DNA from 2 places in the Enterococcus eurekensis genome. Region 1 is predicted to be linked to the other one. Evidence: riboswitches for the same ligand, from Rfam matches in the RefSeq annotation. Region 1 holds a riboswitch; the other holds the start of a gene.
What was found. Region 1 has a riboswitch for thiamine pyrophosphate ahead of ACFO3L_RS10025 (thiamine-binding protein). Riboswitches for the same ligand answer to the same signal wherever they lie in the genome.
Positions count from the first base shown of each region.

Region 1 (3,907 bases):
ATCGGCATAATAGAGCTTACCTGAATGCATCCGTTCGACTGATTCTTGTAAATCCATTAATTTCCCACCTTTAAGCGTTTTCTTTATTATACTTGAATCCATTTGGAAAAGGGATGTTTTTTTATTAAACGAAAGATTGAACGACGGTCGGGATTAACGTTCAAAATAGGCTTTTGGTAAATGGAAGCGTTGAGCATGTTCGAATTCATAACCAATCTGGAAAAGGAGGTCCTCATTGCCTTTGGCTGCCATAAATTGGATTCCTAAAGGTAAATCTTCTTTAGTCGTAAAAGTCGGTAAACTAATGGCGGGTTGGCCAGTTAAATTTGCTAGTTGTGTGTAGGGGGAAAGAGCTAGACTTTTTTCAAACATCTGATAAATAATTGTAGCGGCTTCTTCTTTTGAACGTTGCTCAATGGTTGTTAATTCCGCTCGGATAGCATCACTTTGTAAGTCGGTCTCAATTTTGGGAGCGGGGTGCGCTGTTGCTGGTGATAAGAATAAATCGAAATTTTCGAATTGTTTTTCCATTTCAACAGCAGCTGCATCCCAAGTGTTGAGCGAATGAATGTAACTAGAAGCGGATAATTTTTGACCGTACTGGTATAAGCCCCAAGTCATGAGTTCCATATCGTTAATCGTTAGTTCACGTTTTAATTGAGTAGAGATATTTTCAAACATCGCGGCTGTTTCAGCACCATTCATTTGATAATAAGAACGAATCAGTTGGTCGCCATTAACAGGATATTTAATTTCAAAGACATCATGTCCTTGGGCAGTTAAAAAAATAACCGCTTCTTCCACTGCATGAATGGCCTCTTTTGAAACAAGACTCCCAACAGGTGAGCTAGTTGAGAAAGCAATTCGTAGTTTTTTATTTGAAGGTTCATGATGAGCCCATTCCGTTTTTGGTGCTTGATAGGGAGCCGCATTTTCAGTGCCACGCATCGCATAGAAAAGGGTCTTCGTATCACGCATCGAAACCGTTAAGCCAAATGAAATGGATGCCCCTTGCCAACCGCGCCAACCGTCGGGACCGACAGGCATCGTGCCACGAGTTGGTTTTAGACCAATTAGACCATTGAATGAAGCTGGAATTCGAATGGAGCCACCGCCATCACTTGCGCCGGCAATCGGGAAAATACCCGCTGCGACTAATGCTGCTGCACCACCACTGGAACCACCAGCAGAACGAGATAAATCAGCCGGGTTACGTGTATCGCCATAGATTGTCGCATCGGTTACATTTTTAAAGCCAAATTCAGGTGCCGTACTTTGACCAATTGGAATCAAGCCAATCGATTCTAGACGTTGAACGAAGTGGCTAGTGAAAGGTGAACGAACGTCACGAAACAGGCGACTGCCAGCGGTGTTAAGCCAGCCTTTTTTCGTTTGACCAAGCATTTTCAAAGGAATTGGTAGTCCAGAAAATGGTAGCTCATCAAGATTGGGTGTACGGTGATATTGTTTTATGGCAGATTCTTTTTCAAATGTAACTAGGGCATTAATTTTGGGATTAATCACCTTAATTTTTGCCTCTAAGTGAGTAACGTATTCTTCAAATGATACTTGCTTTGTCTTTAATTGGTTAGACCAATATAAACCGTCTTTAATCATTTTTTCACCTCGTCCAATTATTTTTGACTCTTGTGTCTAGAATCAACATATCATATTTTACGTGCAATGGCTCGTAATGTCTGCTATACTATCGTCGAGCAAGGCAAATACATACAAATGCAGAGGGACGCGGCCGCGTTGAGAAGGTTAAACCTGACTCTTTGAACCTGTTGGTTAATACCAGCGTAGGGAGCATGTCAAATGAAAGTTCAATTTTTGATTGGATTCGTTTCGGCGTTTTCTCTATGTCTGGAGAAAACGCCTTTTTGTTTTGCTTAAAAATTTCAAATAAAGAAAAGAGGATGTCACAATGGAAGCAAGTATTGCGATTCAAGTTTTACCTAAAGTAGAAAGTACCGAAGAAACCATTCGGATTGTGGATGAAGTCATCGCTTATATTGCGAGCACAGGTTTAAACTACCAAGTGGGCGCGTTTGAAACGAGTATTGAAGGAGAGTTTGATACGTTGATGGAAATTATTAAGCAGTGTCAATTAATCGCGATTAAATCAGGTGCATCGGGCGTGTCTTCTTATATAAAAATTGCTTATCGTCCAGAAGGAGGCGTCTTAGGGATTGAAGAAAAAACGAAAAAGCACCAACATTAATTTTTCTTCAATTTTGACACTAATCGCTCTGTTATTGACTTGGCAAGTGATAACTTACTTTGAATGGATTCCAAACTTTATGCTCCCTTCACCCGTTCAAGTGGGCGAAGCACTCATTCATGATTTTCCTTTATTGCTGTTTCATACAAAAATCACACTCACAGAAGCCGCACTCGGTCTGTTATTTGGAGTGGTTTTAGGAGTGGTTGTTGCCATCTTAATGGATCATTTTCCACGTATAAGAGAAGCATTTTATCCGCTTCTTGTGTTAACGCAAACAGTACCGACAGTCGCTTTAGCACCACTTTTAACCATTTGGTTTGGCTTTGGCATATTACCTAAAGTCGTCTTAATCGTTATTACCATCTTTTTTCCCGTTGCAGTCGCAATGTTAAATGGTTTTTCATCTGTTGACTCGGATGAATTACGACTCATGCGGGCAATGGGTGCCAATCAGCGTCAAATTTTATGGCATATGAAATTACCAGCAAGTTTAGGTAACTTTTTTTCAGCTTTAAAAATTGGTGTAACGTATGCGGTGATTGGTGCGGTTATCTCGGAATGGCTAGGTGGCTTTGAAGGACTCGGTGTTTATATGACCCGAGTTCGTAAATCCTATGCTTTTGATAAAATGTTTGCGGTAATTTTTTTAATTTCACTGTTGAGTTTAATCTTAATGGTGTTTGTGAATGGAATCGAAAAATGGGCGATGCCTTGGAAGAAAGAGGAAGAAAAAAATGAAAATACAACGACTCGTTCTACTCGCAGTTAGCAGTTTATTTAGTTTAAGTGCTTGTAGTCAACCAACGAACCAGCAAATAGAAGAATCGTTAGAAAAAATTACTTTTGTCCTTGATTGGACCCCGAATACGAATCATACAGGTCTTTATGTCGCACAAGAAAAGGGCTATTTTGAAGAATTAGGTCTAGATGTTGAAATCGTACAACCATCAGAAGATTCTGCATCCATGCTCGTTGCAAGCGGCAAAGCCCAGTTTGGAATATCTGCCCAAGATTCACTCGCAGCTAATTATGCTTCGGAAAAACCATTGCCGATAACGACCGTTGCGGCAGTCTTACAACATAATACATCGGGGATTATGTCGCGCCAAGGGGAAGGAATTGATCGACCAAAAGGATTAGAAAACACGACTTATGCCACTTGGGATTCACCAGTTGAACAAGCGACCATTTCAAATGTCATGGCAGAAGATGGTGGTGATTTTTCAAAAGTAAAATTAATCCCGAATACAATTGTCGATGAACCATTAGCCTTGAAAGAAAAACAAACGGATAGTGTTTGGGTCTTTTATGGATGGGGAGGCATTGCCGCAGAAGTTGCTGAGGTACCAATCGATTATTTTTATTTCAAAGATTTGAATCCAGTCTTTGATTATTACACACCCGTTATTATTGCCAATAATGACTTCTTAAGCGAAAAAGGTGACGTCACAAAGAAATTTTTACAAGCAGCCAAAAAAGGATACGAATTTGCAATAGCATCGCCTAAAGAAGCCGCAGATGTATTATTAAAAGCCGCACCCGAGCTCAATCAAACATTGGTTTATGCAAGTCAAAATTGGTTAGCAAAACAATACCAAGCAGAAGCGACTGAATGGGGAGTGATTGATGCCAAGCGCTGGAATGATTTTTATCATTGGCTTGGAGAAAACCAATTAGTTG
Region 1 covers NZ_JBHSGT010000061.1:39,709-43,615, reverse strand. The annotation lists gene ACFO3L_RS10035 (maltose acetyltransferase domain-containing protein) at 1-57, opposite strand, end outside; gene ACFO3L_RS10030 (amidase) at 154-1,614, opposite strand; TPP riboswitch at 1,729-1,826, shown strand; gene ACFO3L_RS10025 (thiamine-binding protein) at 1,928-2,224, shown strand; gene ACFO3L_RS10020 (ABC transporter permease) at 2,193-2,996, shown strand; gene ACFO3L_RS10015 (ABC transporter substrate-binding protein) at 2,962-3,907, shown strand, end outside.

Region 2 (3,907 bases), on a different contig from region 1:
CGTAAGTTTTCTTTAATCGTGCCTGAAAAGAGTACGTTTTTTTGTAAAACAACGGCGACGGCATCACGTAAGGCATGTAGACTATAGTCTTTAACATTTCGACCACCGACACGGATGTTACCGTTAGTCGCATCATAAAGTCGCGGAATTAATTGGATTAGGCTAGTTTTACCGCTACCGGTTCCGCCAATAATACCAACAGTCTGGCCAGATTGAACCGTGAAACTTAAATTCTTCAAGACAAGTTTATCTGGGTCATTCGTGTAGCTAAAATCAACGTTTTCAAATGAAATTGAACCGTCAGGGATTGTTTCAGTCGGATCTAACGGATCAGTCAAATCACTCTTTTCATCCAACACTTCAATCATTCGTTCAGCTGAAGGGCGTGAAATAATTAAGATGACAAAGACCATCGACATCATATTTAACGCAACTAAAATTTGCATGACATACATAAACATACTCATTAATTCACCAGTGGTCATTGAGCCGACAACGATTAGATTAGCCCCAATCCACGAAATAAGTAGTAAGGCTGTATAAATAGCAATTTGCATTACCGGTTGATTTAACGCTACAATTCGTTCTGCTTTTGAGAAAGCCTTGTAAATATCCTGAGAAACATCGCTAAATTTCTTCACTTCATGTTCTTCTTTGACATAAGATTTAACAATTCGAATTCCTTGTAAGTTTTCTTGTACAACTTGATTTAAACGGTCATAAATTCGAAAAACGTGTTTGAAAGCTGGGTGGGCGAATTTAATAATTAAAAACAACCCGATGGCTAAGAAAGGAATAACGATTAAAAAGACCATTGCTAGTTCACTATTTAAACGAAAAGCCATAACGAGAGAAAAAATAAAGAGTAAAGGGCTACGAACCAAAATTCGGATCGTCATTTGAAAGGCATTCTGTACGTTGGTTACATCGGTTGTTAGACGGGTTACTAAACTCGGTGTAGAGAATCGATCGATGTTTGAAAAGGAAAACTTTTGGATGTTTTCGAAGACTTGTTGACGCAAGTTTTTAGCAAAACCAGCGGATGCGGTAGCAGCATAACGGGCAGACAGCATCCCGAAAATGAGGGCTAGTATCGCACTGGCAATCAGGGCCGCACCAATCCATAAAATATCTTTTTGGCTGCGACCGTTAATCCCTCGATCGACAATCATCGCCATTAAAAGCGGAATGAAAATATCTAAAATCACTTCGAGCGTGACAAAAAGCGGGGTTAAAAGCGTTGCCTTTTTGTATTCGCCGACATGACTTAGTAATTTTTTAATCATAAAATACATACTCCTTAAATTTAATTTATTCAATGTAAGTGCTGATTAAGACGTCACTTAACATTATTCCTTTTGTTATTGTCGTTAATTTTATAGAAAAAGTCAATTATTGGAATTCACAAGCGAGCACAAAAATCTAAAGACTGTCTTTCTAAGGAAACTATGTTAGAATGTAATGGTATTAAAAATAGAATAGAATCTAATCACAAAGGGGAGCCTTCGAGCTGAGAATGAGTATTACTCTAAACCCTTCGTACCTGTTTCGGTTATGCGAACGTAGGAATTGTGACGAGTTGAAGTATAATATTATGCTTCTCCTTTGTGAATTGTGATGATTCTGCAAGGAGGAGTTTTTTTATATGCAAGGGAGAACAAGAGTGATGATGGAAGGAACAATCATTGCGGCATTGGCGATTACTTTATCGATGCTGCCAACGAATATCGGTTCCAGTTTTACGATTTCGTTAGGGCAAATTCCATTAACGATTTTTGCCTTACGACGGGGGTTGAAACCAGGATTGATGGCGGGATTTATCTGGGGGATCATTCATTTTCCCTTAGGCCAAATTTATTTTTTGAGTGTCCCTCAAGTATTAATTGAATATTTACTAGCCTTTTTATTTGCAGGATTTGCAGGGTTATATGCAAATCCATTGAAGCAAGCAATTGCTGAATCCAATCAAGGAAAAGCATTGCAGGCGATTGTTTTAGGTGGATTGGTTGGTGCACTGGCACGTTTCTTCTGGCACTTTGTCGCGGGGTGGATTTTCTGGGGTTCGTATGCACTTTGGGGCATGTCACCTGCAGTCTTTTCACTTGTAATGAATGGTATCAGTGGTTTAGCAACTGGGGCTGTAACGATAGTCGTGACGATTATTTTATATAAAATGGTACCAAAGTTGTTTATTCCAACCGATTCATTCGCGATTAAAACCGAAAATTCAAAATAAGAAAAAGGATGTGGCTGAAGTCGCATCCTTTTTCTTATACAAATTTTTGATTGCTCATCAGGTGAAAATAATACCGTGAAAGTGCGAATATTTAAAAGAGGATAAAAAAAGGAATGTAACATCGGTTACATTCCTAGTAAATGGCTAATTAATACCTATTAACTCATCTTCAACATCGAGTGTCCAAGATCCTAAATCTTTATGATAAATGAGGTAACCTAATAAATAATCGGCATTATTTGTTCTTTTTTTGATTGACAAAGGACCATCTTCTGAATAAAGCAATGGAATTTGCAACTCGTTTTTTGTTGATTCTGCTTGGTTAATAGCGATAATCACGCCTTCTTTAAAGGCTTCCTTGAGTGTTTTTAATAATTCAATGTTAATTTTTGCGACCGGTTGGGCTTTACGGAAAAAGGTTGTTCGTGCGTTTAATAATTCTAACGTCATATGATTAATTTTGAGGGCTAAAATGCGATAAAATTCATCTAAATAGCGATAATAAGTGCGATTGATGCCACCTTCAAGTTCAAAAAAAACAAAGTTGTTTTGTAATTTATAGAAAAAAGGTGAGTACAGGTGGGTTTTCATGTGACCAAAATATAACAATTCAGAAATTTCTAAAGGTGTTAACTCTTTCAACATATCTAACTCTGTGAAATCAATCCAACGTTTGTCTAATAAAGAGGAACTCTTGTGTAAGTTATCAAAATAGTGAGTAATGTCAGCATAGCCACGAATGATTTTCATCGTTGTGTGACTCTCAAATTCACCTTGGTCGCTACTTGCATTTAATAACAAAATATTTTTTGGCTGGTGGGTAATACCATGATAAAAATCGCGCGGTGTTATCCCTTGCGTTAAAACGGTATTGCTCGTCGTGTCCAAATGAACATAAAGTGGCGCTGTCATTTTCTCCCCTCCTATTTGTAAACTCTCTATTCTTTCATTTTACAATATATCAAAGTAAAATGCTTGTTTCTTTTCCGTTAAAATAAGATTACAAAACATTGTAGTAAGCGTTATCTTTTGTAAAATAATTTGGTAAAAAATAGTTCTGTTAGCAGTTAAGCATTAAAGAAAATAACGGATTAAAATCAAGTCATGTGTTAAAATGAATAACAAGACGATAAATGATCGAAAAAGGAGGGGAAGAGAAAGATGAAAGGTAAAAAAATTAAAAATTTGCTGATTAATAGTGGGCTGTTTCTTTTATTTTTAGTCGGATTAGCTTTAATTTTTAATCAACCAATCAAAAATTTCCTCTTGAGCCGTTCTAAAGACGATTATCAAGTTTCAGCGATTAGTCGTGAACAAGTTGAAAATGGGCTAACCCAAGAAGCAACATTTGATTTTGATCAAGTCAAGCCGGTCGATTTAGACGCGGTGATTCGAGCCCAGCTAAGCGGTAAAATCTTACCGGTAATTGGCGGTGTGGCAATTCCTAGTATTGAAGTGCAGCTGCCTATTTTTAAAGGTCTAAATAATGATGCTTTATTATTTGGTGCAGGGACGTTTGATCCAGAACAAAAGATGGGTGAGGGCAATTATGCTCTAGCTAGTCATCGAATTGAGGACACGACGATTTTATTTACACGATTAGATGAAGTAAAAATAGATGAAATCGTTTATTTAACCGACTTAGAAAATATTTATACGTATAACGTAACG
Region 2 covers NZ_JBHSGT010000054.1:94,044-97,950, forward strand. The annotation lists gene ACFO3L_RS08785 (ABC transporter ATP-binding protein) at 1-1,286, opposite strand, end outside; TPP riboswitch at 1,486-1,586, shown strand; gene thiT (energy-coupled thiamine transporter ThiT) at 1,646-2,236, shown strand; gene ACFO3L_RS08795 (hypothetical protein) at 2,381-3,148, opposite strand; gene ACFO3L_RS08800 (class A sortase) at 3,398-3,907, shown strand, end outside.
Region 2: it holds a riboswitch for thiamine pyrophosphate, as region 1 does, so the genes downstream of both, thiT (energy-coupled thiamine transporter ThiT) here and ACFO3L_RS10025 (thiamine-binding protein) in region 1, are expected to answer to the same signal.